Regions from separate parts of the Streptomyces sp. NPDC002623 genome, predicted to be linked through region 3. Evidence: riboswitches for the same ligand, from Rfam matches in the RefSeq annotation. Region 3 holds a riboswitch; each other region holds the start of a gene.

Region 1 (6,897 bases), on a different contig from region 3:
GGCGATGACGGCCTCGGTGGTGAGGAACAGCGCGGCGATGGAGGCCGCGTTCTGCAGCGCGGAACGCGTCACCTTCGCCGGGTCGATGATGCCCTCGGCGATCATGTCGACGTACTCGCCGGTCGCAGCGTTCAGGCCGTGACCGACCTGGAGGTTGCGGACCTTCTCCACGACGACGCCACCCTCGAGACCACCGTTGATGGCGATCTGCTTGAGCGGGGCCTCCAGGGCGAGCCGCACGGCGTTGGCGCCGGTCGCCTCGTCACCCTCGAGCTCCAGCTTCTCGAAGACGGCGGAGGCCTGGATGAGCGCCACGCCACCACCGGCGACGATGCCCTCCTCGACGGCGGCCTTCGCGTTGCGGACGGCGTCCTCGATGCGGTGCTTGCGCTCCTTGAGCTCCACCTCGGTGGCGGCGCCGGCCTTGATGACCGCGACACCGCCGGCGAGCTTCGCCAGGCGCTCCTGCAGCTTCTCGCGGTCGTAGTCCGAGTCGCTGTTCTCGATCTCGGCGCGGATCTGGTTGACCCGACCGGCGACCTGGTCCGAGGAGCCGGAGCCGTCGACGATGGTCGTCTCGTCCTTGGTGATGACGACCTTGCGGGCCTTGCCCAGCAGGTCCAGGGAGGTGTTCTCGAGCTTGAGACCGACCTCCTCGGAGATGACCTCGCCACCGGTGAGGATGGCGATGTCGTTCAGCATCGCCTTGCGGCGGTCGCCGAAGCCCGGGGCCTTGACCGCGACGGACTTGAAGGTGCCGCGGATCTTGTTGACGACCAGGGTCGACAGGGCCTCGCCCTCGACGTCCTCGGCGATGATCAGCAGCGGCTTGCCCGACTGCATGACCTTCTCCAGGAGCGGGAGCAGGTCCTTGACGTTCGCGATCTTGGAGTTCGCGATCAGGATGTACGGGTCGTCGAGGACGGCCTCCATACGCTCCATGTCGGTGGCGAAGTACGCCGAGATGTAGCCCTTGTCGAAGCGCATACCCTCGGTGAGCTCCAGCTCCAGACCGAAGGTCTGGGACTCCTCGACGGTGATGACGCCTTCCTTGCCGACCTTGTCCATCGCCTCGGCGATGAGCTCGCCGATCTGGGTGTCGGCGGCGGAGATGGAGGCCGTGGAAGCGATCTGCTCCTTGGTCTCGACATCCTTGGCCTGCTCCAGCAGGGCACCGGAGACGGCCTCGACGGCCTTCTCGATACCGCGCTTGAGAGCCATCGGGTTGGCGCCGGCGGCCACGTTGCGCAGACCCTCGCGCACCAGGGCCTGGGCCAGGACGGTCGCGGTCGTCGTGCCGTCACCGGCTACGTCGTCCGTCTTCTTCGCGACTTCCTTGACCAGCTCGGCGCCGATCTTCTCGTACGGGTCCTCGAGCTCGATCTCCTTGGCGATGGAGACACCATCGTTGGTGATCGTGGGGGCGCCCCACTTCTTCTCGAGGACGACGTTGCGGCCCTTGGGGCCGAGCGTCACCTTCACGGCGTCCGCGAGCTGGTTCATGCCGCGCTCGAGGCCGCGCCGTGCCTCCTCGTCGAACGCGATGATCTTGGCCATGTGAAGTGGTCCTCCCGGACTGGGGTGGATTGCTCCGGACCGCGCTGGCGCCCGCGACGGACGGCTCGCCGGCCTGGCGGTTCCTTGCCCCACCTGGCCTGCGGGCCTCACCGACCCGGTCCTCGTTGTCACTCTCACCTTCAGAGTGCTAACGCCAATGATTAGCACTCGGCATAGGTGAGTGCAAGCTACTCGGGAGGATCCGCAGGTGAACAACGGTGCGACCAGAGGGGCGCGGGAGGCTCCGGACGCACCGGACGCACCGGACGCACCGGACGCACCGGACGCACCGGACGCACCGAAGGGCTCGTACCCCCCCAGGAGGTACAAGCCCTTCGGATGTGACGTACAGAAGAACGACGCTGTCAGTCGGCGCGCGCTTCAGCCGGTCGCGAGACGGACCATGTCCGCCTGCGGCCCCTTCTGACCCTGCGAGATCTCGAAATCGACCCGCTGACCCTCTTCCAGGGTGCGGTAGCCGTCCATCTGAATCGCGCTGTAGTGGACGAAAACATCCGCACCACCGTCGACCGCGATGAAGCCGTACCCCTTCTCCGCGTTGAACCATTTGACGGTGCCCTGAGCCATGCCTAACTCCCCTATTACTGGCCCTTGCACAGATCCACACTTCGCGGATCCGGGTCAGACCTCACCCCCCAACGATTGGGGGCGTGCGCCGGAACGCGTCGACCGCGGCTGAATGTATCTGTCCAACTGCCCTCTGCAACAGGTCACTTGGACGAGAATTCTGGACGCAATGGATCCGGAATGTGGCGAGAATTCGCCTGAATTCAGGGCAAGTCGGGCCCCATGAAAGCCACAAAAGCCGCGAAAGGTATACACACTTTGGCTGCTTCTTATCGGGCACGGGGCAGAAATCAAAGACTCCGGATCCGGTGATCCGGACCGGGTTCCCCAACTGTACCGCGCTCAACCACACTGAATTGCCCCCTCCGCTTCTATCGCGGAGAGGGCAATTCGATGAACGCTCGGTAATCGCTGTTACCGACGGTTACTACCAACGGGTACTGAACAGCGGTCAGTCACTGCCCGGCCGCCGCCCGGCCGCCGCTCAGCCGCCCGCGACCGCCGGGATGATCGAGACGCCGGCGCCGTCCGGAGTCGGCGTCTGAAGCCCCTGCTCGAAGCGGACGTCGTCGTCGTTGACGTACACGTTGACGAACCGACGCAGCTTGCCCTGATCGTCGAGAACGCGGGCGGCGATGCCGGTGTGGTTCTTCTCGAGGTCGGCGATGACCTCGCCGAGGGTCGCCCCCTCGGCCTTCACCTCGGCCGAGCCGCCGGTGTAGGTGCGCAGGATGGTGGGGATGCGGACGGTGACGCTCATGACTTTCGACCTCCGGTCAGGTGGAGCGCCCCGCGGGGGCGCGGGGCAGTGACTAGCCGAGACCCGCGTCGCGGAACGACTCGAGGTTGGGGCGGATCGTCGCGGTCAGTCCCGTGCCGGCCACCGCGTCGAGCGTCTTGAGACCGTCGCCCGTGTTCAGCACGACCGTCGTGAGCGTCGGGTCGAGCAGACCGTTCTCGATCAGCTTGCGCGTCACACCCACCGTCACTCCACCGGCGGTCTCCGCGAAGATGCCCTCGGTCCGCGCCAGCAGCTTGATCGCGTCGACGATCTGCTCGTCCGTCACGTCCTCCACCGCACCGCCGGTACGACGCGCGATGTCGAGCACGTACGGACCGTCCGCCGGGTTGCCGATGGCCAGCGACTTGGCGATGGTGTTCGGCTTCTGCGGACGGACGACGTCGTGCCCCGCCTTGTACGCGACGGACACCGGGCTGCAGCCCTCGGCCTGAGCGCCGAAGATCTTGTACGGCCTGTCCTCGACGAGCCCGAGCTTGATCAGCTCCTGCAGCCCCTTGTCGATCTTCGTGAGCTGCGAGCCGGAGGCGATCGGCACGACCAGCTGGTCGGGAAGCACCCAGCCGAGCTGCTCGCAGATCTCGTACGCCAGGGTCTTGGACCCCTCCGCGTAGTACGGCCGCAGGTTGACGTTGACGAAGCCCCAGCCCTCGCCCGCCGGGTCGCCGATGAGCTCGGAGCAGAAGCGGTTGACGTCGTCGTAGTTGCCCTCGATGCCGACGAGCTCGCCGCCGTAGACCGCGGCCATGACGACCTTGCCCTGTTCCAGGTCGTGCGGGATGAACACGCAGGAGCGGAAGCCGGCGCGGGCCGCCGCGGCGCCCACCGCGCCGGCCAGGTTGCCGGTCGAGGAGCACGAGAGGGTGGTGAAGCCGAAGGCGCGCGCCGCCTCGATGGCCTGCGCGACGACGCGGTCCTTGAAGGAGTGCGTCGGGTTGCCGGAGTCGTCCTTGACGAAGAGCTTTCCGGCGTCGACGCCCAGCTCACGGGCGAGGTTGTCGGCCTGGACGAGCTTGGTCCAGCCCGGGTTGATGTTCGGCTTGTCCGCGACGTCGGCCGGGACCGGCAGGAGGGGCGCGTAGCGCCAGACGTTCGCGGGTCCCGCCTCGATGCGCTTGCGGAGCTCCTCCGTGTCGTAGGAGGAGAAGTCGTACGCGATCTCGAGCGGGCCGAAACACTCCTCGCAGGCGAAGACCGGCCCGAGGGGCACGCGGTGACCGCACTCACGGCAGTTCAACGCCGCGGCGGGACCGAGGTCGACGGCCGAGGCGGAGCTGGAGCTGGAGGCGGAGGAAACGGTGGATTCGGTTGCAACGTTCTGCGCAGCCATGTGAGGGGAGGCCCTTTCTCCTCATCTTCCTCACGACGCACTTCGCCGTGAGACGGATTTGGCACCTTCCCGAGCCGGGAGCCTCACCACGACGACGTGGTCAGACCGGCTGGAGGGTTGCCGGGGCTTCATCGGGCCGTATCCCTCTGCCCCTCTGGATGAGCGGTATTCGGTTGTTGATCTCAATGAGTGCGTTGATCTCATTGAACCGTGGACGACCTCGGACATGCGATGGTCATCCGCGTTGTTCAAGACTGTAACCGAAGCCCAGGATCGTTGAGATAGTCGTCCGAACCGCGAGATGTACGCGAGATGTGAGGAGCCGCCGTGCTGGAAGAGGTCGAGCGCTGGCTGGCCACCCGCTCCTGGTCGGGGACCGATCGCCCGCTGCACCGGATCCTGGCCGCCAAGCGCGCCACGAACCAGTCGGTGTCCGTGGTGCTGCCCGCGCTGAACGAGGAGGAGACGGTCGGCGACATCGTCGCGATCATCCGCCACGACCTCATGCAGCAGGTCCCGCTCGTCGACGAGATCGTGGTCGTCGACTCGGGATCGACCGACCGGACCTCCGAGGTCGCCGCGGCGGCCGGAGCCCGGGTCGTCCACCGGGACGACATCCTGCCGCGCATCCCGGCCGTGCCCGGCAAGGGCGAGGTCCTGTGGCGCTCGCTGCTCGTCACCGGCGGGGACATCGTCTGCTTCATCGACGCCGACCTGAAGGAGTTCTCCTCCGACTTCGTCTCGGGCATCGTCGGCCCGCTGCTGACCGACCCCGGGGTGGACCTCGTCAAGGGCATGTACGACCGTCCGCTGGGCGGCGCGGCCGGCCAGGGCGGGCGGGTCACCGAGCTGATGGCCCGGCCCCTGCTGAACATGCACTGGCCGCAGCTGGCCGGGTTCGTGCAGCCGCTCGGCGGCGAGTACGCGGCCCGCCGCAGCCTGCTGGAGCAGCTGCCCTTCCCGGTCGGCTACGGCGTGGAGCTGGGCATGCTCGTCGACGCCCTGCACCTGGTGGGCCTCGACGCCCTCGCCCAGGTCGACGTCGGCGTCCGCAAGCACCGCCACCAGGACGGTCAGGCCCTCGGCCGGATGGCCGCGGCGATCTACCGCACCGCCCAGCTCCGGCTGGCCCGCGGACACCTGATCCGCCCCTCCCTCACCCAGTTCGAACGCAGCCCGGACGGCTTCGAACCGCGCACCTACTCCGTGGACACCGAGGAGCGGCCGCCGATGGCGGAGATCGCGGAGTACCAGTCCCGCAAGGTCGCGTAACACCGCACACCCGTTGTATACGTCCTGGCCACACAGGGCGACCGTACGTTTGAGCGTTTCCGGAGCGGGCTAGGTTGAGGTCTATGGCTACCACCGGTGGAGCTGCTCAGGTCCTGGTCGCGTCCAACCGCGGCCCGGTCTCGTACACGGTCGACGAGGGCGGCTCGCTGCGCGCGAAACGCGGCGGCGGCGGGCTGGTCTCCGGCCTGTCGGCCATCGGGCCGGACGCGGGCGCGCTGTGGGTGTGCTCGGCGTTGTCCGACGGCGACCGGGAGGCGGTCCGGCGCGGGGTCGGCGAGGAGGGCGTGCGCATGCTGCCCATCCCGGCCGATGTGCACGCCGACGCGTACAACGGCATCGCCAACTCGGTCCTGTGGTTCGTCCACCACCTGCTCTACCAGACCCCGCTGGAACCGGTCTTCGACGCGGAGTTCCGCCGCCAGTGGGCCTCGTACGAGACGTACAACCACGCGTTCGCGCAGGCCCTGGCGGAGGAGGCGGCGGACGGCGCGGCCGTCCTCGTCCAGGACTACCACCTGTGTCTGGTCCCGGGGATGCTCCGCGCACTCCGCCCCGACCTGCGGATCGCGCACTTCTCCCACACGCCGTGGGCCCCCTCGGACTACTTCGGCCTGCTGCCCGCGGACATCCGCGAACAGCTGCTGAGCGGCATGCTCGGCGCGGACCGCCTGGGCTTCCTGACCCACCGCTGGGCGGACGCGTTCACCGCGTGCTGCGCGGAGTACGCCGGCGGGCCGGGGAAGACGCAGGTCGGCGTGCACGGCCTCGGGGCCGACGCCGACTTCCTGCGGGAGCGCTCGCACCGGGCGGACGTCGAGGAACGGATCGCCGCCCTGCGCGAGGAGATCGGCGGCACGGACCGGAAGGCGATCGTCCGCGTCGACCGCACCGAGCTGTCCAAGAACATCGTGCGCGGGCTGCTGGCCTACCGGCAGCTGCTCGACGACCACCCGGAATGGCGCGAGCGGGTCGTCCACGTGGCGTTCGCCTACCCCTCCCGCCAGGACCTCGCCGTCTACCGGGACTACATGGCCGAGGTGCAGCGTCTGACGGACGAGATCAACTCCGCGTACGGCACGCCCGGCTGGACGCCGGTCCTGCTGAACCTCAAGGACGACTTCGCCCGCTCCCTCGCCGCCTACCGCCTCGCGGACGTCGCCCTGGTCAACCCCATCCGCGACGGCATGAACCTGGTCGCCAAGGAGGTCCCGGTCGTCTCCGACGAGGGCTGCGCCCTGGTGCTGTCCCGGGAGGCGGGGGCGTACTGGGAACTGGGCGAGGACGCGCTCGTCGTCAACCCGTACGACGTCCTGGAGACCGCACGGGCCCT
Region 2 (6,897 bases), on a different contig from region 3:
GCCGCCCGGTCCGACCGGCCGCGCCGTGCCGAGCGTGGCGTCGGCGGAGCGGTCATCGGCAAAGACGCCGTCGGCGAGGGTCTGGCTCATGCCGGACTCACCTTCCTGTTCCTGCTCGAGGCCACCACGATCCGCGGGTCCAGCAGCGGATAGACGAGGTCGACGATCAGATTGGCGGCGACGAAGATCACCGCGCCGAACACCACGACCCCCTGGACCAGCGGGATGTCCTGGACCGTGACGGCGGCCGCCGTCACCCGGCCGAGGCCGTCGCGGGAGAACACCGTCTCCACGACGACCGACCCCGCGATCAGCTGACCGGCCAGCAGTCCGACGACCGTCAGCGCGGGCAGCGAGGCGTTGCGCAGCGCATGCCGCAGATGGATCCGCAGCCGCCCGGCGCCCTTGGCCCGCGCGGTCTCCACATAGGCCTGGTCCAGCGCCGTGAACAGACTCTTGGACAGCACCTGAGCGACCAGCGCGCCGGTCGGGATCGCGAGGGTCACCGCGGGCAGCACCAGACCGCGCAACCCGTCGTTGCCGAACGCCGGGAACAGCCGCAACCGGAACGAGAACAGCTCCACCAGCAGCAGTCCGACCCAGAACGTGGGCACCGACACCCCCAGCGGGGGCAACGACAGCAGCAGCTGCCGCAGCCACCGCCGGCTGGTGTAGGTCGCCAGCACCGCGAGAGAGCCGCCGCCCAGTACCGCGAGCAGCAGCGCCGCCCCGGTCAGCTGAAGGGTCCCCGGCAGCGCATCCGCCAGGCTCGAGGTCACCGGCCGGCCGGTGGAGATCGAGTCGCCGAAGTCCCCGCGCACCGCCCGGCCCAGGTAGTCGGCGTACTGCGCGAGCACCGGCTTGTCGAAGCCGTACTGATGCCGGAGCGCGGCCAGTTGGGCCGGATCGACCTGCCCGGTGTCCGCTCCGGCGCCGGCCATCGCCGACACCGGGTCACCGGGCAGGAAGTCCAGCACGAGGAACGCCACCGTGTAGGCCGCCCACAGCACGCCGATCGCCTGCGCGACGCGTTTGACGACATAGAGACGCATGGCGGCCGTCAGCCGATCCAGGTGTCGTGCAGCTGGATCCGGCTGGAGGCGTCGAAGTCGAGACGGTGCACCTTCTTCGACACCCCGAGCTGGGTCTGCAGCTCCACCACGGGGACGACATAGGCGTTCCGCACGAGCAACTCCTGGGCCTGGACCACCAGTTGCTTCCGCTCGGCGGTGTCGGCCGTCGCCGCCTGCTCGCTCAGCGCGGTGTCCAGGGGGCCGGCGGACAGCTGGTAGAAGTTGGCCAGACGGGTGGAGAACGAGCTGCGCAGGATGTCCGGGTCGGCGCGGGTCACATTGCCCCACACCACATCGAAGTCACCGGACTGCAGCGTCGGCGCGAACTGGGTGACCGGCAGCTGCTTGAGCACCACACCGATGCCGACGGCCTTGAGCTGCTGCTGGATCAGCTCCAGCGAGGGCTGATTCGTGGCCGCGTTGGGGAACCACGAGACGGTCAGGCTGAGCTTCTTGCCGTCCTTCACCCGGATGCCGTCGCCGCCGGTCTTCCAACCCGCCGAGTCCAGCAGGGACTTGGCCTTCGCCGCGTCCAGGGTCAGCTCCGCGCCGAGGTCGGAGTAGTCGGGGGTGGTGTGCGCCAGGATGCTGGTCGCGGGCTCGGTACCGGTCGGGAACACGGTGTCCACGACCTGCTGCCGGTCGACGGCGTACGAGATCGCCTGCCGTACCCTGACGTCCTTCAGCGCCGGCCGGGAGTTGTTCAGCCCCAGGTTGAACACCACCCCGGGATTGGCCCGTTGCTGAAGGTCCACCTGGCCGCCGCTCTTCAGCGCCGACTCGTTGGACCTGCCGACGCCGCTGATCGCGTCCACCTGCCCGGACTGGAGGCTCCCGGTGCGCACACCCGCCTCCGGCACCACCTTGAACACCAGCTTGTCCAGGTACGCCTCGCCCTTCTTGGTCCACAGCGCGGAACCCCACGCGTACCCGGCGCGCCTGGCCAGGGCGATCGACTGGTTCTGCACGTAGTCCTTCAACACGAACGACCCGGAACCGACCACGCCCTGACTGCACTTGTCCTGCGGGCTCTTCCGCACGCTCGCCGACGACTCGATGCCCAGCGAATGCGTCGCCGTCGCCTGGAGGAACTGCGCGTTGGGCTGCTTGAACGTGACCCGGACCGTGAGCGGATCGACCACGGTCGTGCTGTCCACGCCGCTCAGATACCCCTGTGCCAGCGTGCCCAGGGCGCCGAGCTTCGGCACCGCGTCGAAGTTGTCCTTGACCACCTGGGCGGTCAGCGCCGACCCGTCGCTGAAGGTGACGCCCGATCTCAGATGGAAGGTGAAGGTCGTGGCGTCCGCGCTGATGTCCCAGCTCTTCGCGAGCCAGGGCACGATCTTGCCGGTCTTGGGGTCCTGGTCGGTCAGGGAGTCCACGATCTGGCGCAGCGAGTAGATCGTGTCGTTGCTGCCCACCTGCTGGGGGTCGACGCAGCCGGCGTCCGACCCGACGGCGAAGGTCAGCGTGCCGCCGGAGCGGGCCTGGCCGCCGCCGCTGCTCGAACTGCCGTCGCCGCCCGCCGAGCAGGCGCTCAGCAGCACGCCGCTCGTCACGAGCACCGCGAGGGCCGCCCACCGGGTGGGCCGGGAATCCGTACGCGCTATCACGGAATGGTTCTCCTACTCCGAAGCCGTCGCGCACGTGCCCGTTCAGAACGTCCGGGCAGGGCGACGCAGGGGAAGTCGACTGCGAGGGGAAAGAGGAAGGAAAGGGGAGGAAGGGAGGGAGGCGTGGGATCGCCGGAGCCGCCGACGGCGGACGTCGGCCGCGGAGGTGACGTCCGGTCAGCCGCTGCACACGGGCGTGCGGAGACGAGCCGTCGGGAGGCGCTGGGGAGGGGCTACAGGGAGGTGCTACACAGACAGCCGGCGAAGCGCTGGAGATCGATGTGGCGCCGGCGCGAGAGTCCGGAGAACGCCGCCGCGGCGGCGAGAGAGGCACTCAGACTGCAGTCGATCCGCACGGTGGTCCTCCCCTCTCAGGCCCCGGTGCCGGGGCCGCGCGCTTGCAGGGTCGTCGACCCCGCCGGGCTTTCACCTGGAGCACCCCACCGCGGAGGAGGGTTGCCGGTCAGCAAGCCAGGGCTTGACGCTGACACTCAATGCCACTCGCGATCGTACGGATCACTTCCTTGACCCGTCAATATCGCAATATCGTCGTCCAAATGCCGGACGTCGGCATCGGACGGCATGGACAGGCCGCTGACCTGCGGCGACGCCGGACACCGGGCGGCCACCCGGCGTGGACGCGGCCTGTGATCCATCGTGAACGGGAGTGCCGGTGCGGCGTCCCGATGAGTTTGCCGACGCCCACAGGTCTACCTACCGACCGGGACGACCAACTCATCAGGAGTAGCCATGGGCCTCATCGACATCGAGCTGTTCGCGACCCTCGACCTCGTCGGGCAGTCGCCCGGCGGCCCCGACGAGGACCCCGCGGGGTTCCCGTTCGGCGGCTGGCAGGCGCCCCTGCTGGACGAGGTCGCCGGGGCGCAGATCGGCGCCGCTTACGAAGGCACGGACGCCCTCCTGCTCGGCCGGCGGACGTACGACATCTTCGCCGCCTACTGGCCGCACCAGAAGGGCGGCGAGGACAACGAGATCGCCACGCTCTTCAACAGCGTCCCGAAGTACGTGGCCTCCCGCGGCAGGCCCGACCTCTCATGGGCCGGGTCCACGCAACTCGGCCCGGACCTGGCCGGCGCGGTGCGCGAGATCCGTGACCGGCACAAGCACATCAAGGTCGTCGGGAGCCTGAACCTGGTACAGACCCTCCTGCGCGAGAAGCTCTTCGACCGTCTCGACCTCTGGGTGCACCCGATCGTGCTCGGCGTCGGGAAGAAGGTGTTCGACGGTGGCGCGGTGCCCACGAACATCACGCTCCTCGAACCGCCGGCGGCAAGTCCGAAGGGCACCGTGTACCTGCGCTACGGGCTCTCCGAAGGCACGCCCCGCACAGGGGACATGAGCGCACCCGATCGCGGACTCGGGCAGGACGACTGAAGCCGCCCCGCGCCGGGCGGGTCCGGGGCCCGCACACCGCATGCGTCGTTCACAACTCCGTCCCATAACCTCGTCCATGGAGACGTCGGATGCCACGTGCATCCACTCCTGGGAGGCGATGGTGCTCGGAAAGGACATGCGGCTGCTCGTGGGCGCCGCGATCGTGGCCTGCGTGGTGCTCGTCGGCTCCAGGGCGCCGAGCGGCGCGCCCCGAGCCGGGGCGCCGCCCGTCGACGCCGTCCGGGACGTCGTGCCGAACCGGGTCATGACGTGGAACATCTGCAACCCCTGCGAGGAGAGCAACGCCGACCGGGCGGCGGACATCGCCACGTACGCGCCCCAGGTGATCGGCCTGCAAGAAGCGTGCGTGCGTGACGTCGAGCGGATCCGGGACTACCTGAAGGACCGCTACGGGCTGGTCTACCACGTCGAGTACGGGACGGTTCTGCAGAACTGGGGCCGCTGTGGGGGAGCGCCGTGGAGTCCGGGGGGCTACGGCCAGGCGCTCCTCTCGGCGGCGCCGATGACGGACCCGGTCACGGTCGAATACCCCGACGGCGGATCCGAGGACCGTGGGTACATGGCAGTCACCACCCGTGTGGACGGCCGCTCCGTCCGGGTCTTCAACACGCACCTCGCCGAACGGCGTCAGGAGTCGGTCCGAGCGGGCCAGGTCGGCGTACTCGCCGCGGCCGTCGCCCGGCACGACCGCGCGATCGTTCTCGGCGACTTCAACGCCGTGCCGGACGCTTCCGAGCTCACCGGGATGTGGGAGCTGGCCGCGGACACGGACCCGAAGTGTCATCCCCCGACCACCGGAACCTGCGAGCCGACCACCGACTGGCAGAGCAAGTTCGACTACGTCTTCCTGCGAGGCGTCGTCGCGCTCGAGCACGGTGTGCACCCGACCGAGCACTCGGACCACAACCTGCTGCACACCGACCTGGACCTCGCCCAGAGCGTGGGCAAGGGCGTCGAACCGCGAGCGGCGGAGTAATGACCGGTCGGTAACCTGCTGGGCATGACTACTGCTGCCCTCGAGCCGCGCGCCGGTCGACGTTGTAACCACCCCCTCAACTCCCTGCACGCGACGCACTACTTCGCGCCCGAACTGGGACGGGAGCTGGGTGCTCTCGGGATCACCCATCCCCAGGCCGTGAACTTCGCCGCGCGGGCGGCCGCGCTGGGGGCGGTCGGGGCCGGCGCGGTGACGGCGACTTTCTACAACTACCAGCACGACCTCGTGGCCCGGCACGTGCCCGCGGTGTGGTCGATCGCCACCCCCGCGGACGTGCTCGCGGCACGCGCGCGTGCCGTCGACGCGACGCTGCGGCGGCTGCTGGGCGAGGAGGTCCTGGCGTCCGCGGAGATGGCGGAGGCCGCACGGCTGGCGTTGCGCGCCGTCGAGGCCTGCGGGCGCAGCGCCCGGCCGCTGTACTCGGCGCACGCCGACCTTCCCGTCCCCGACGAGCCGCACCTCGCGTTCTGGCACGGGGCGACCCTGCTGCGCGAGCACCGGGGCGACGGGCACCTGGCCGTGCTGATGTCCGCGGGCCTCGACGGGCTGGAGGCGCTGGTGACCCACACCGCCACGGGCAGGGGCATGACGCCGAAGTGGGTGGTGACCACCCGTGGTTGGACCCTGGACGACTGGAACGCGGCGACGGCCCGCCTGCGGGACCGCGGGCTGCTGGACGGCGCCGGCGAGCTCACCGAGCGAGGCGTGGCGCTCCGCGAGGACATCGAGCAGGAGACCGACCGCCTGGACCGGGCTCCGTACGAGCACCTCGGCGCGGAGGGCGTGGCCCGCCTGACGGCTCTGGGGGCGACGTTCGCCAAGGCCGCGGTGGCGGCGGGAGCGTTTCCGGCGGATCTGCTCGGCAAGGCCTGAGGCGGCCGGGTGGGGCTGACGCGGCCGGCCGGGGTCGGCCGGGCTGGCCGGGGTCGGTCGGGCCGGCAGGCGTCGCCCCGTCTTGCGAAACGGACAGCTGTCCGCTAATTTTCCCCGTAGCGGACAGCTGTCCGTTTCAGTGTGTCGTCGTGAACCGATCACGGTCGGCCGGCGCCACGGCCCCTCCGCACGGAAGACCTCTGCTGCCATGAAACTGCTCATCCTCGGCGCGACCGGTCCCACCGGCCGCCACCTCGTCGACCTGGCCCTGCGATCCGGCGACACGGTCACGGCCCTGGTGCGCAACCCCGCGGCCCTGGACGATCTCGCCGGGCGGATCACGCCGATCACCGGCGACGCCACCGCACAACGCGACATGGCCGCCGCCATGGCCGGGCAGGACGCCGTCGTGTCCGCCCTCGGCGTGGGCACGTCCGTGCGTGCGGGCAGCCTCTTCACGCGCTCCGCGGCAGCCGTGATCGATGCGGCCGAGGGGGCCGGCGTCTCCCGCCTGGTGTGGCTGTCGTCGTTCGGCGTCGGCCACACCTTCGCCTGGTCGAGCACCACGCAGAAGGCGATCTACCGCACGTTGCTGCGGTCGATCTACGCGGACAAGGCGATCGCCGACGAGCACATCCGCTCCACCGAGCTGGACTGGACCGTGGTCCTCCCGACCAGGCTGACCCACGCCCCGGCCAGAGGCGCGTTCAGCGCGGGCGACCGGCTGCCGATGAAGGGCAACCCGACGATCAGCCGGGCGGACGTCGCCGCTTTCCTGCACGGGGCGGCACACGGCGGCGAGTGGATCCGCCGCAGCCCTGTGATCAGCGACTGACCGGCCGCCGCCGCCCCTTGCCGCCCACGACGGGCGGCAGCGCCGCATCGACGACCTGACGGCGGAGGGCTTCCGGGCCGGTGTTCGCCA
Region 3 (6,897 bases):
CAGCCCGGAGGGCGCGGACATCGCCAAGGGCGGCGACCTGTTCCGCACCAACTGCGCGCAGTGCCACAACTTCACCGGCAAGGGCGGCGCCCTCACCAAGGGCAAGTTCGCTCCGACCCTGGAGGGTGTGGACCCGAAGCACCTCTACGAGGCCATGCAGACCGGCCCGCAGAACATGCCCTCCTTCCCCGACACCACCCTGTCGGAGCAGAACAAGAAGGACATCATCGCGTACCTGCACGCGGTCAACAGCGACGAGACGAACAACCCCGGTGGTCTGGAGCTGGGCGGCCTCGGGCCGGTCACTGAAGGCCTCTTCGCCTGGATCTTCGGACTCGGCGCCCTGATCGCGGTCGCCGTCTGGGTCGCCGCTCGGACCGCAAAGGCCAAGAAGTCATGAGTAACCAAGACATTCCAGAAGAGAACCTGCCTGCTGAGCAGGACCACGCCCATGGCGCGGTATCCGTCGCGGACGAGAAGAACCCGTTCGCGGACCCCGGTCTGCCGCCCCACGAGCACCGCATCCAGGACATCGACGAGCGGGCCGCCAGGCGGTCCGAGCGTGCGGTCGCCTTCCTGTTCACGCTGTCGATGCTCGCCACGGTCGGCTTCATCGCCTCGTACGTGGCGATCCCCGCCGACAAGTCGATCTTCGTGTTCCCGATCGGCCACCTCAGCGCGCTGAACTTCGCGCTGGGTCTGACGCTGGGCACGGCGCTGTTCACCATCGGCGCCGGCGCGGTCCACTGGGCCCGCACCCTGATGTCGGACGTGGAGGTCGCCGACGACCGGCACCCGATCGCGGCCGAGCCCGAGGTCCGGGCCAAGGTCCACGCGGACTTCAAGCAGGGCGCCAAGGAATCGGCGATGGGTCGGCGCAAGCTGATCCGCAACACGATGTTCGGCGCGCTCACCCTGGTGCCGCTCTCCGGCATCGTCCTGCTGCGCGACCTCGGTCCGCTGCCCGAGGACAAGCTGCGGCACACGCTGTGGTCCAAGGGCAAGCTGCTCGTCAACATGAACACGAACGAGCCGCTGCGTCCCTCGGACGTCGCCGTCGGTTCGCTCACCTTCGCCAAGCCCGAGGGCCTGGAGGAGCACGACGAGGAGTTCCAGAACGAGATCGCCAAGGCGGCCCTGATGATCGTCCGGCTGCAGCCGGACAACATCAAGGACAAGCAGGAACTCGACTGGTCCTACCAGGGCATCGTGGCGTACTCGAAGATCTGCACCCACGTGGGTTGCCCGATCTCGTTGTACGAGCAGCAGACGCACCACGTGCTGTGCCCTTGCCACCAGTCCACCTTCGACCTCTCCGACGGTGCCCGAGTGATCTTCGGTCCCGCCGGTCACGCCCTGCCGCAGCTGCGCATCGGTGTGAACGACGAGGGCTACCTCGAGGCGCTCGGCGACTTCGAAGAGCCCGTCGGTCCTGCATTCTGGGAGCGCGGATGAGCACCACAGAGAAGACAGAGTCCCGCGAACGCGGGAAGGCGCCGGCCGGCGAGCGAGTCGCCGACTGGGCCGACGGCCGGCTGGGGATCTACTCCCTGGCCAAGGCCAACATGCGCAAGATCTTCCCCGACCACTGGTCGTTCATGTTGGGCGAGGTCTGCCTCTACAGCTTCATCATCATCATCCTGACGGGTGTGTATCTGACGCTGTTCTTCCACCCGTCGATGAACGAGGTGGAGTACCACGGCAGCTACGTCCCGCTTCAGGGACAGCTGATGTCCGAGGCGTTCAGCTCGACCCTGCACATCTCCTTCGACGTGCGCGGCGGTCTGCTCATCCGGCAGATCCACCACTGGGCGGCGCTGATCTTCCTCGCCGGCATGTTCGTGCACATGATGCGCGTGTTCTTCACGGGCGCGTTCCGCAAGCCGCGTGAGATCAACTGGCTGTTCGGCTTCCTGCTGTTCGTCCTGGGCATGTTCACCGGTTTCACCGGCTACTCGCTCCCGGACGACCTGCTCTCCGGCACCGGTGTCCGCTTCACCCAGGGCGCGATCCTGTCGATGCCGATCGTCGGCACGTACATCTCGTTCTTCCTCTTCGGCGGCGAGTTCCCGGGTCACGACTTCGTGGCGCGGTTCTACTCGATCCACATCCTGCTGCTGCCGGGCATCATGCTCGGCCTCGTGGTCGGCCACCTGATCCTGGTCTTCTACCACAAGCACACGCAGTTCGCGGGCCCCGGAAAGAGCAACAAGAACGTCGTCGGCATGCCGCTGCTGCCGGTGTACATGGCCAAGGCCGGAGGCTTCTTCTTCCTGGTCTTCGGTGTGATCGCGGCCATCGCGGCGATCGCGCAGATCAACCCGATCTGGGCCATGGGCCCCTACCGTCCGGACCAGGTGTCGACCGGCGCCCAGCCCGACTGGTACATGGGCTTCGCCGAGGGTCTGATCCGCTTCATGCCGGGCTGGGAGATCAACATCTGGGGTCACACGCTCGTCCTGGGCGTGTTCATCCCGCTGGTGCTCTTCGGCGTGGTCCTCGCGGCGCTGGCGATGTACCCCTTCATCGAGTCCTGGGTCACCGGCGACAAGCGCGAGCACCACATCCTGGACCGCCCGCGCAACGCGCCGACCCGGACCGCGCTGGGCGTCGCCTGGGTCACGATGTACATGATCACGCTGGTCGGCGGTGGCAACGACCTGTGGGCCACCCACTTCCACCTGTCGATCAACTCGATCACCTGGTTCGTCCGGATCTTCTTCTTCGTCGGACCGGTCATCGCGTACATCTTCACCAAGCGGATCTGCCTCGGCCTGCAGCGCCGGGACCGGGACAAGGTGCTGCACGGTCGCGAGACCGGCACCATCAAGCGCCTGCCGCACGGTGAGTTCGTCGAGATCCACGAGCCGCTCAGCCAGGAGCAGCTGCACACCCTCACCGCGCACGAGCAGTACGTGCCCGCCGCGATCGGCCCCGCGGTCGACGAGAACGGCGTCGAGCGCAAGGTGACGGGCTCCGAGAAGCTGCGCGCCAAGATCAGCGGCGCGTACTTCGGCGAGGACCAGCAGATCCCGAAGCCCACCGTCGAGGAGTACAAGGAGATCACGAGCGGCCACGGCCACCACTGATCGCTTGCGGCGTCGCCACGCCCGCGCAACGGGCCCCGTCCGGTCTTCGGACGGGGCCCGTTCCCGTGCCCACGGGCTGGATAGGGTGGGGACACACTCTTCTACGAGAGCCCTAGAAGATCGTTACGACACCCAGGAGCGGCTGATGAGCGCTGTGACCCCCGCTGGAGGCGACACCGCGGCGGGCCGTTCCTGGCCCGAGGTCCTGAACAGCCTGCTGTACGGCCACGACCAGGACGCCGACGCCACGTTCTGGGCGCTGGACCGGATCATGCGCGGCGAGGCGACCGATGCGCAGATCGCCGGGTTCGTGGTGGCGCTGCGGGCCAAGGGCGAGACCGTCGAGGAGATCAACGGGCTCGTCCGGGCGATGTACGAGCACGCCAACCTGATCGAGGTGCCGGGTCGGACCGTCGACATCGTCGGCACCGGCGGCGACGGCGCGAAGACGGTCAACATCTCCACGATGTCGGCGATCGTCGTGGCCGGCGCGGGCGCCACGGTCGTCAAGCACGGCAACCGGGCCGCGTCCTCCGCGTCCGGCGCCTCGGACGTCCTGGAGAAGCTCGGCGTCAATCTGGAGCTGACGCCGCGGCGGGTGGCCGAGGTGGCCCAGGAGGCCGGGATCACCTTCTGCTTCGCGATCAAGTTCCACCCGGCGCTGCGTCATGTGGGCGCGGCCCGCGGCCAGTTGGGCATCCGCACGGTGTTCAACGTCCTCGGCCCGCTGACCAACCCGGCGAAGGTGCGGGCCCAGGCGGTCGGCGTCGCGGACCCGCGCATGGCGCCGGTCGTCGCGGGCGTCTTCGCCGAGCGCGGCAACTCGTCCCTGGTCTTCCGGGGCGACGACGGCCTCGACGAGCTGACGACGACGGCCACGTCCCATGTGTGGGTCGTCCGCGACGGCAAGGTCGCCGAGGAGAGCTTCGACCCGCGTGACGTCGGCCTGGAGCTGGTCCCCGTGGAGGCCCTGCGGGGCGGGGACCCCTCGTACAACGCGGAGGTCGCCCGCCGTCTTCTGGAGGGCGAGCCGGGCCCGGTGCGGGAGGCCGTGCTGCTGAACTCGGCGGCCGCGCTGGTGGCCCTCGACCCGGGCAGCGGAACGCTGGCCGAGCAGATCCGGTCCGGAATGGACCGGGCGGCCGAGTCCATCGACTCCGGCGCGGCCAAGCGGACGCTGGAGCGCTGGGTCGCCGCCAGCAACAGGTAGTTCCTCAACGGACGGTCGTCCCGCGATCCGGACACGGGTTGCGGGACGACGATCACATCGCGTACGTTCCTTTGTCAGGTCATGAGTGACAGTCAAGAGGCCCCGGCCGACTGTCCGGCAACCCTCCGTCCGTGGCGGGGTGCCCCGGGTGAAGACCAGGCTGTGCACAACAAGGTGCACGGCAAGCGCGGATCCCTCACACGCTTCTGAGAGCGTGCGGCCAGGGATCCTGGTCATCGAGGGAGCCTTCTGTGAGCAAGCGAATGCGATAGGGCGCAGAGCCCCGCTTCCGCGTACCCCTTTTCACTTTTCCCTTGCCTCACACGGGAGTTCCGTCATGTCCGTTTCCGTCTCCACCGCTGCCTCCGTCCAGACCGTTTGTGCGCCTCTGCCCGTTCTGGGGCGGGATGTGACCGTCCCGCTCGTCACGGGCGGCGAGGTCGCCTACGCGGCGCTCGACTACGCGGCCAGCGCCCCCGCCCTCCAGCGCGTCTGGGACGACGTGGCGGCCTACGCCCCCTACTACGGCAGCGTCCACCGCGGCGCCGGCTACCTCTCCCAGCTCTCCACCGACCTGTTCGAGAACGCCCGCCGGACGGTCACCGAGTTCCTGGACTGCCGCCCCGACGACCAGCTGATCTTCACCCGCTCCACCACGGACTCCCTCAACCTGCTCGCCGCGGCCCTCCCCGCCGACTGCCAGGTCTTCGTCTTCGAGACCGAGCACCACGCCTCGCTGCTGCCCTGGAAGGACGCCCGGGTCACCTACCTGGACGCCCCGCGCACCCCGCGCCAGGCCGTGGAGACCCTGGAGCGCGCCCTCGCCGACCGTGACCCGTACGGCCCGGCCCTGGTCTGCGTGACCGGCGCCTCGAACGTCACCGGCGAGCTGTGGCCGGTGCGCGAGCTGGCGGCGGCCGCGCACGCCCACGGCGCCCGCATCGTCCTGGACGCCGCCCAGCTCGCCCCCCACCACCCGGTGTCGGTGCGGGACCTCGACGTCGACTGGGTCGCCTTCTCCGGCCACAAGCTGTACGCGCCCTTCGGCTCCGGCGTCCTGGCCGGCCGCGCCGACTGGCTCCAGGCCGCCGACCCGTACCTCGCGGGCGGCGGCGCCAGCCGCAAGGTCACCCGGCGCGAGGACGGGGGAGTGGACGTGGAGTGGCACGAGAGCGCCGCCCGCCACGAGGCCGGCTCCCCGAACGTGATCGGCGCGTACTCCATCGCCGCGGCCTGCAAGGCGCTGACCGAGGCCGGCTTCGAGGCGCTGGTGGCCCGTGAGCAGTACCTGATCGAGAAGGTACGGGCCGGTCTGGCCGAGGTGCCGCAGGTCAGGGTGTTGTCCCTGTTCGGCGACGACGCCCCGCGGGTGGGCGTGATCTCCTTCGTCGTCGAGGGCTGGAACAGCTCCCACTTCGCCGCCGCCCTCTCCGCCGAGTACGGCATCGGCGTCCGGGACGGCCTCTTCTGCGCCCACCCGCTGGTCCGCACCCTCCTGGGCGGCGACCTGCACAGCCAGGGCGAGTGCGGCGCCCCCGAGGCGGCCCCCGGGGAGAAGTCCCTCAACGCCATCCGGGTGAGCTTCGGCGCGGGCACCCCCGACGAGCACGTGGAGCGCTTCGTGACCGCCGTACGGGAACTGGTGACCGACGGCGCGCGGTGGCAGTACCGCACGCAGGACGGCCGCTGCGTCCCCGCGGTGTAGGGCGCCGGCGCCGGGGCCTACTCCAGGCCGATGGCGAACGCGGCCTCGAGGTCGTGCTGGGAGTAGGTGCGGAAGGCGACGTGCGTGTCCGTCCCCTCGACCCCCGGGATCTTGCTGATGCTCCCGGGGATGACCTCCGCCAGGTCCTCGTGCTGCTTCACCCGGACCATGGCGATCAGGTCGTAGGTCCCGGTCACGGAGAAGACCTCGCTCACGGAGTCCAGCGAGGCGATCCGCTCGGCGATCTCGGGGATCCGGTCCACGCTGGTCTTGATGAGGACGATCGCGGTGATCACGGCTGGTTCTCTCCCTCGGGGGCCGTTGCTGGGGCGGCCCTCACTCTAGTCGCCCGCCCGTTCCCCGCCGCCGTCCTGCCCAGGCCGCCCTTCGGGCCCCTTCTGTGGCCGAAACGGGCCCACGCGTAGACGAGCCCCAGGCCGAAGCCCACCACATGGGCCAGGTAGGCCACCCCGGGCCCGGCGGTGGCCCGGCCCGCCGCCACCCACTGCAGGGCCGCCCAGAAGGGCAGCACGACCCAGGCGGGGAAGCGCAGCGGCAGGAAGAACAGGAACGGCAGGAGGCTGGTCACCCGCGCTCGGGGGAACAGGTACAGAAACGCGCCGAGGATCGCCGAGATCGCCCCGGAGGCCCCGACCAGGGACTGCGCGGAACCGGCGTTGGCGGCGGCGTAGCCCAGCAGGGCCAGATAGCCGCAGCCGAGGTGGAAGAGCGTGAACTCGACGCGGCCCATCCGCTCCTCGGTCATCGCCCCGAAGACGTAGAGGAAGAGCATGTTGCCCAGCAGATGCACCCAGCTGCCGTGCACGAACAGGGCCGTGGCCGGGGTCAGGGCGGCCCGTGGGGAGCCCGCGAAGAGCTCGGCGGGCACCACG
Region 4 (6,897 bases), on a different contig from region 3:
GGTTCGCCGCCCTGCTGCGCGCGCTGGCCGCCGACGGCGTCGCGGTACTCCTCGTCGAACACGACATGAGCCTCGTGATGACCGTCTGCGACGACGTCCACGTCCTCGACCTCGGCTCGGTCGTCGCCGCCGGACCGCCCGACCGCATCCGGCGCGACGCGACCGTCCTCGCGGCCTACCTGGGGGAGACATGACGACGACCGGGGCCGCCCCCGAGGCACAGCCCACCCCCGCGACGACCGTCCGGCCGCTGCTGGAGCTGGCCGGCGTCCGGGCCGCCTACGGCGGCATCACCGTCCTGCACGGCGTGGACCTCGCGGTCGCCGCCGGCCAGGTCGTCGCCCTGCTCGGACCCAACGGCGCCGGCAAGACCACCGTCCTCAAGGTCGCCTCCGGCGTCCACCCGCCCAGCGGCGGACGCCTTCTGTTCGGCGGCCGCGACGCCACCGGCGTCCGGCCCGGCGACCTGGCCCGCGCCGGGGTCTGTCTGATCCCCGAGGGCCGCGGCGTCTTCCCCAACCTCACGGTCCGCGAGAACCTCCTGATGATGACCTTCACCGGCCGCGGCCGGGAGGAGATAGAGGAGAGCGCGTACGCCCGCTTCCCCGTCCTCGGCAACCGCCGCGCCCAGCACGCGGGCACCCTCTCCGGCGGCGAGCAGCAGATGCTCGCCCTGGCCCGGGGCCTGGCCACCGACCCCGCGGTCCTGCTGCTCGACGAACTCTCCATGGGACTCGCCCCGTTGGTCGTCGCCGAACTGTACGAGCTCGTCGCCGAGATCGCCCGCCGGGGAGTGGCCGTCCTCGTCGTCGAGCAGTTCGCCGCCGCCGTGCTGAAGATCGCCGACCACGCCGCCGTCGTCGTCCGCGGCCGGGTCCAGTGGCAGGGGCACCCCGACAGCTCGCTGCACGCCGAACTCTCGTCCTACTACCTGGGGAGCGCCCCATGACCACTACCGACCAGGCGGACAGCGCCGACCGGGCGGAACGGTTCGTCCGCACCCTCGCCGAGCTGAAGATCCCCGACCCGGCCACCGCCCGTGCCGCGCTCTGGCTCCGGCTGGGCGGGCTGCTGATGCTGCTCGGCCTGGTCCTCGGCGGCCTCGCCTTCCCCCTCGCCCACGCCACCGACTCCGCCCTCGGCCAGGGCGACGCGCTCGCCCTCGGCCTCGGCGGCGTGGCCGCCGCCCTGGTGGGCGGCGCGCTGTTCCTGCGCTACTCGCTCACCGGCTTCCTGCGCTTCTGGCTCGCCCGCCAGTCCTACGAGCTCGACCGACTGGGCGAGCGGCTCACCGGCCAGTGGCCCGCCGCCCCTCCGGCACACGCGCCCGCATCCCAGGCCGCCTCCGCATCCCAGGCCGCGCCCGCATCCCAGGCCGCACCGGCACCCCAGGCCGTATCCGCACCCCTTGCAGCCCCCGCACCCCTTGCAGCCCCCGCGCCCTCGGTCACCCCCGCGCCCTCGGCGGAACCCGCACCCCCGGCAGAACCAGCAGAAGGAGAGCCGCACAATGGCGTCGTCCCCCGCACCGACCCCGCGCCCCGGTGACCAGCTCGCCGTCGCCGGCGGCACCACCCGCGTGATCGTCATCCGGGCCCCCGAGGGCACGACGGGCGTCGTCGAATGCGGCGGCGTCCCCATGGTCCCTGCCGCGCAGGTCCCCGCCGGGCCGGCCGCCGGGGAGACCCCCGGCACACTCATCGGCAAGCGGTACGTGGACGCCGCCGACACCCTCGAACTGCTCTGCACCGCGTCCGGCGCCGGCCGACTGACCTACGGAGGCGAGCCGTTGACCGTCAAGGCCCCCAAGGCGCTGCCCGCCTCCGACTGAGGCCCCGAGTCCCCGGGTGCTGTCCCGGGTACTCACCAGGTGGACGCCCTCTTGACGGGCGGTCGGGGCGGATCGACACTCGAACCGGGAATCCTAGTGAACAGGTAGGGAAGGTAGAGCCAATGGGGCGACGGAAGCCGATCAGCGGCCGAGCGAGCCGCACGGCGTGGTCCTCGCCCCTTCTCACCTCCCGCCGTCACATCGACCTGCAGCGCGTCTGCAGCGCGATCAGCTCCCAGGGCTGAGCCGGGCCCGTCCCCGCGCCGAACCGCACCGGCGGTGTCCCCCGGACACGGCCGCACCCGGCGCGCACGGACGAGGTCCACACCTCCCTGTTCGACGTCGTATCCGCCGCCGCGCGCACCGTCGCTGCGCGCCCCGCCCCGGGGAGAGTCATGTCCGTCACACCACTGGCCGCCGCCCACCCGTCCGCCCGGCCCGCACCCGTCTTCCGGGGCCGGATCGGCCGCGACGCGCGCAGCGGCCACTACGCCGTGCCGCGCCGCTACCGCCTCCACCTGGCCGCGGCCGACCCCGACTGTCTGCGCATCGCCGTCACCCACAGCCTCCTCGGCCTGGAGAAGGCCTGTCCGGTCACCTTCCTGCCCGCCGTCCCGGACAGCCCCGACGGCGGCCACAGCGCGCTGCGCCCGCTGTACGACGCCAGCGCGCACCGGTACCGCGGACCGGCCCTCGCGCCGGTGCTCAGCGACGACTGGTCCGGGCGCATCGTCAGCAGCCACGGCCCCGACATCGCCCGCGACCTCGCCCGCAGGTTCGGCGGCGGTCGGGCCACGCTGTACCCGTGCGGCGCCGAGTCGCAGATCGAGGCCGTCGAGCGGATGTGCGCACAGGGCATCGAGGCGGCCGCCCAGCGCGCCGGAGCGGTCGACGCCGGGGAGGCCGAGCGCGCCGCCGCCCTCGAGACGCTGCTCGACACGCTCGGCGTGCTGGAGCGCGGCCTCGGTGTGCACACCCATCTGATCAGCGATCAGATCACCGCAGCCGACGTTGAGTTGTGGGTCGCCCTGGTCCAACTCGACACCGTGCACCGCTACCACCTGGACGCGGCCGCCGTGCACCGCATCGCCGACCACCCCGCCCTGTGGGCCTACGCCCGCCGGCTGGCCGCCCACCCGGCCTTCAGCGCCCACCTCGACCTGGACGCCATCGCCCGCCGTCACCACGCCCGTTGCCAGGGCCTGGAGGCCGCCGGCGCCGCTGTCCAGATCCTGGACTGGGAGACCCATGCAGCGGACGGTTCGGCGGTCCGACCGCAGGTCAACCGGCCCTGACCCGGTCCATCCACTGGACCGCCGTTGACATTCGTTCGGGCAACTGTCTTACTTACGGCCCAGAACGGTCATGAGCGTCAGCGACAAGCCCTGGCTAGCTGACCGGCAACCCTCGCTCCGCGGTGGGGTGCCCCAGGTGACGACCGGACCGACGTTTCGGTAATGACGTATCGGTAAGCGCGAGGGCCCCTCAGGGGCCGGAACAGTGACGGTGACGGACATGTACGCAGCTCTTCGGACGGCGCCCCGCCGCCCCCGGGGCTGCGTACGGCCGTACCTCGACATCCTCGTCGCCAACCGCGCCGTCGACCTCCTGCGTGTGAACAGCGCACTGTGTACCGCACCGGGCCGTGCCCGCTGTCGGGGCTGAACGAACCCCTCGCACCGCAGCCCCGCCGCCGCGTTCCTGACGAACACCGCCCGAGCGGTGTGCCGTTGTCCGCCCCACCCCGGTCTCCTGTACGCATCCGTGCGCCATGCCCTGTTCGCGCCCCCGGAGCGGCCCCCGCCGCCCCGCCGAAGCGCGTCCGGCCACGCACGGCTGCCGTGACCCGGGGTGTCCGACTTCCGCCGGAGCCCCTCATGAGTGAACCCCCAGGTGCCGTGACCCTCGCCGAGGCCGCACCCGCCGTCGACGTCCCGCCGGCGAAGCTCACCGCCCAGCGCGTCCAGCCGCTGCGCAAGCCCGGACGCTGGATCGCCACCGCCGTGGTCCTGGTCCTGGTGGCGCAGTTCACGCACGGACTGATCTCCAACCCCTTCTACCAGTGGGACCGCTTCGGCTACTGGTTCCTGCGGCCGGTCATCCTCGACGGACTGCTGATCACCCTGGAAGTGGCCGCCTACAGCGCGGTGCTGGGCCTCCTCGGCGGCATCCTGCTCGCCCTCGCCCGGCTCTCCAGGAGCCCGGTGCTGCGCGCGGTCAGCTGGACGTACGTATGGGCGCTGCGCTCCATCCCGCTGATCGTGGTGCTGCTCTTCCTCTACAACTTCAGCGCCCTGTACCAGACCCTGAGCGTGGGGGTTCCCTTCGGCCCGGCGTTCTTCCGCTTCGACGAGTCCCGGCTGGCCACCGACATGGTGATCGCCGTCGTCGGCCTCAGCCTCAACGAGGCGGCCTACGCCGCCGAAGTGGTCCGCGGCGGCATCCTCTCCGTCGACCAGGGCCAGCACGAGGCGGCCGCCGCGCTCGGCCTGCCCAAGCGCTACCAGTTCTGGAAGATCGTCTTCCCGCAGGCCCTGCGGTCGATCACGCCGAACTACGTCAACCAGCTGATCGGCCTGGTCAAGTCCACCTCGCTGGTCTTCTATGTGTCGCTGCTCGACCTGTTCGGCACCGCGCAGACCATGGGGGCCACGTACCCCGGCGACATCGTGCCGCTGCTGCTGGTCGTCACCGTCTGGTACCTGATCCTGACCAGCCTCGTCTCCGTCGTCCAGTTCTACGTCGAGCGGTACTACGCCCGGGGCGCCACGCGTTCCCTGCCGCCGACGCCGTTGCAGAAACTGCGGACCGGTCTCACCGACCTGCGGGCCCGCATCCGCCGGGAGGCCGCCGTATGACCACCGAGACCGTGCAGAGCGCCGCCATCGCCGCGGTCGTGCCCGCCGCCGTCGAGGTGCACGACGTGCACAAGTGGTACGGCGCCCACCGCGTCCTGGACGGGGTGAGTCTGACCGTGCGGCCCGGCGAGGTCACCGTGATCCTCGGCCCGTCCGGCTCCGGCAAGTCCACCCTGCTGCGGGTCATCAACCACCTGGAGAAGCCCGAGATCGGCTACGTCAGCGTCAACGGCGAGCTGATCGGCGTCCGCCGGCACGGCGACCGGCTGCGCGAGCTGAGCGAACGGGCCATCCTGACCCAGCGGGGCCGGATCGGCTTCGTCTTCCAGAACTTCAACCTCTTCCCGCACCTGACCGTGCTGGACAACGTCGCCGCCGCCCCCGTTGCCACCGGGCGACTCGCCAAGCCCGCCGCCCTGGAACTGGCCCGCGAACTCCTGGACCGGGTGGGCCTCGCCGACAAGGCCGGCGCCTACCCCCGGCAGCTGTCCGGCGGCCAGCAACAGCGCGTCGCCATCGCCCGCGCCCTCGCGCTGCGCCCCGGCGTCATCCTCTTCGACGAACCCACCTCCGCGCTCGACCCCGAGCTCGTCGGCGAGGTCCTCGCCGTCATCAAGGACCTGGCGACCAGCGGCACCACGCTCGTCATCGTCACCCACGAGGTCGGATTCGCCCGCGAGGTCGCCGACCGGGTCGTCTTCATCGACGAAGGAAAGATCGTCGAACAGGGCCCGCCCGGCGAGGTCCTCGACCGACCGCAGCACGAGCGGACGCGGGACTTCCTCAGCAAGGTGCTCTGACACCGACGCGCCCCACGACTTCCCCCCACGCCACGCCCTCACGCCACACCCTCACCACCCTCTGAGTCACAAAGGACGGCCATGTCTGCCCACTTCACCCGACGCAGCCTGATTCGCGGCATCACCGCGGCGACCGCGGTCGCCACCCTCGCCACCGGGCTCGCCGCCTGCGGTGGTGACAGCGAGGCCGCCACCACGACCGACAGCTCCGCCGGCAGTGTGACCGTCGGCCGGGTGTCCAACGGCGCCGCCAAGGAGACCGCCCTGAAGGTCTCCGAGGTCAAGTCCATCAGCGCCGAACTGCCCGACGCCATCAAGAAGAGCGGCAAGCTGAACATCGGCATCGGCGCCCTGCCCTCCGGCTTCGCCCCGCTGGCGTACGTCGGCGACGACCAGAAGACCCTCACCGGGGCCGAGCCCGACCTCGGCCGTCTGGTGGCCGCGGTCCTCGGCCTCGAGCCGGAGACGAAGAACTTCACCTGGGAGAACCTCTTCGTCGGCATCGACAGCGGCAAGGTCGACGTCGGCTTCTCGAACATCACCGACACCGAGGAGCGCAAGAAGAAGTACGAGTTCGCCTCCTACCGCCAGGACAACCTCGGCTGGGAGGTCAAGAAGTCCAACACGTGGAACTTCGACGGCAACTACGAGAACCTCGCCGGACTGACCGTCACCGTCGGCTCCGGCACCAACCAGGAGAAGATCCTCCTGGAGTGGAAGAAGAAGCTGGAGTCCGAGGGCAAGAAGCTCACCGTCAAGTACTACCCGGACCGCAACGGCATCTACCTGGCGCTCGCCAGCGGCAAGATCGACGCGTACTTCGGCCCCAACCCCGGCATCGCCTACAACGTCTCCCAGACGGCGGGCAAGGCCAACGCCACCCGTAACGCGGGCACCTTCTCCGGCGCCGGCGAGACGCTCCAGGGTCTGATCGCCGCCACCGCCAAGAAGGACAGCGGACTCGCCAAGCCGGTCGCCGACGCCATCAACTACCTGATCGAGCACGGTCAGTACGCCAAGTGGCTGGCCGCCTACAACCTCTCCAACGAGGCCGTCGCCAAGTCCGAGATCAACCCGCCCGGACTGCCGCTGGACAACTCCTGACCGACCGTCACCATGGCGCTGACGCATGCAAGTTGAGTTAGGAACAACGACAGGGATGACAGGAAGGGACTTCGCCTCCGTGGCCACCTCGATCGACCTCCGCGGAGGCGGAGCTCCGACCTTCACCCACCCGCACGCCCTCGACAACGCGGTGTGGGCCGCGCTCGACGGCCCGCACGCCCACCTCGCCGACCGGGTCGGCCGCGCCGCGCGCTACCCGGCCGACGTCTACGACTTCGCCGCCCTCGCCGACCCCGGGAACCCCGCCGCCTGGGCCGACCTGCTCACCCTCGTCGGCCCCGGA

The links. A riboswitch is a leader RNA that binds a small molecule or an ion and turns the genes downstream of it on or off. The one in region 3 is predicted to bind S-adenosylmethionine.
Region 1: another riboswitch for S-adenosylmethionine. It lies ahead of thrC (threonine synthase); the one in region 3 lies ahead of ACWD4O_RS06875 (aminotransferase class V-fold PLP-dependent enzyme).
Region 2: another riboswitch for S-adenosylmethionine. It lies ahead of ACWD4O_RS37550 (putative leader peptide); the one in region 3 lies ahead of ACWD4O_RS06875 (aminotransferase class V-fold PLP-dependent enzyme).
Region 4: another riboswitch for S-adenosylmethionine. It lies ahead of ACWD4O_RS34160 (amino acid ABC transporter permease); the one in region 3 lies ahead of ACWD4O_RS06875 (aminotransferase class V-fold PLP-dependent enzyme).

Annotation. Positions count from the first base shown of each region.
Region 1 is NZ_JBSFWB010000007.1:129,946-136,842, reverse strand. It holds gene groL (chaperonin GroEL) at 1-1,557, opposite strand, end outside; gene ACWD4O_RS14980 (cold-shock protein) at 1,939-2,145, opposite strand; gene ACWD4O_RS14975 (MoaD/ThiS family protein) at 2,630-2,905, opposite strand; gene thrC (threonine synthase) at 2,958-4,274, opposite strand; SAM riboswitch class I at 4,293-4,439, opposite strand; gene ACWD4O_RS14965 (glucosyl-3-phosphoglycerate synthase) at 4,602-5,546, shown strand; gene ACWD4O_RS14960 (alpha,alpha-trehalose-phosphate synthase (UDP-forming)) at 5,630-6,897, shown strand, end outside.
Region 2 is NZ_JBSFWB010000030.1:51,455-58,351, reverse strand. It holds gene ACWD4O_RS37565 (ABC transporter permease) at 1-90, opposite strand, end outside; gene ACWD4O_RS37560 (ABC transporter permease) at 87-1,052, opposite strand; gene ACWD4O_RS37555 (ABC transporter substrate-binding protein) at 1,061-2,686, opposite strand; gene ACWD4O_RS37550 (putative leader peptide) at 2,920-3,042, opposite strand; SAM riboswitch class IV at 3,076-3,185, opposite strand; gene ACWD4O_RS37545 (dihydrofolate reductase family protein) at 3,437-4,081, shown strand; gene ACWD4O_RS37540 (endonuclease/exonuclease/phosphatase family protein) at 4,158-5,078, shown strand; gene ACWD4O_RS37535 (SCO6745 family protein) at 5,103-5,972, shown strand; gene ACWD4O_RS37530 (NAD(P)-dependent oxidoreductase) at 6,181-6,807, shown strand.
Region 3 is NZ_JBSFWB010000003.1:254,600-261,496, reverse strand. It holds gene qcrC (cytochrome bc1 complex diheme cytochrome c subunit) at 1-400, shown strand, start outside; gene qcrA (cytochrome bc1 complex Rieske iron-sulfur subunit) at 397-1,455, shown strand; gene qcrB (cytochrome bc1 complex cytochrome b subunit) at 1,452-3,089, shown strand; gene trpD (anthranilate phosphoribosyltransferase) at 3,235-4,299, shown strand; SAM riboswitch class IV at 4,377-4,493, shown strand; gene ACWD4O_RS06875 (aminotransferase class V-fold PLP-dependent enzyme) at 4,637-6,004, shown strand; gene ACWD4O_RS06870 (Lrp/AsnC family transcriptional regulator) at 6,022-6,300, opposite strand; gene ACWD4O_RS06865 (rhomboid family intramembrane serine protease) at 6,297-6,897, opposite strand, start outside.
Region 4 is NZ_JBSFWB010000024.1:3,449-10,345, reverse strand. It holds gene ACWD4O_RS34185 (ABC transporter ATP-binding protein) at 1-194, shown strand, start outside; gene ACWD4O_RS34180 (ABC transporter ATP-binding protein) at 191-949, shown strand; gene ACWD4O_RS34175 (hypothetical protein) at 946-1,548, shown strand; gene ACWD4O_RS34170 (hypothetical protein) at 1,511-1,831, shown strand; gene ACWD4O_RS34165 (glutathione S-transferase C-terminal domain-containing protein) at 2,227-3,126, shown strand; SAM riboswitch class IV at 3,193-3,312, shown strand; gene ACWD4O_RS34160 (amino acid ABC transporter permease) at 3,709-4,689, shown strand; gene ACWD4O_RS34155 (amino acid ABC transporter ATP-binding protein) at 4,686-5,489, shown strand; gene ACWD4O_RS34150 (ABC transporter substrate-binding protein) at 5,571-6,593, shown strand; gene ACWD4O_RS34145 (GNAT family N-acetyltransferase) at 6,673-6,897, shown strand, end outside.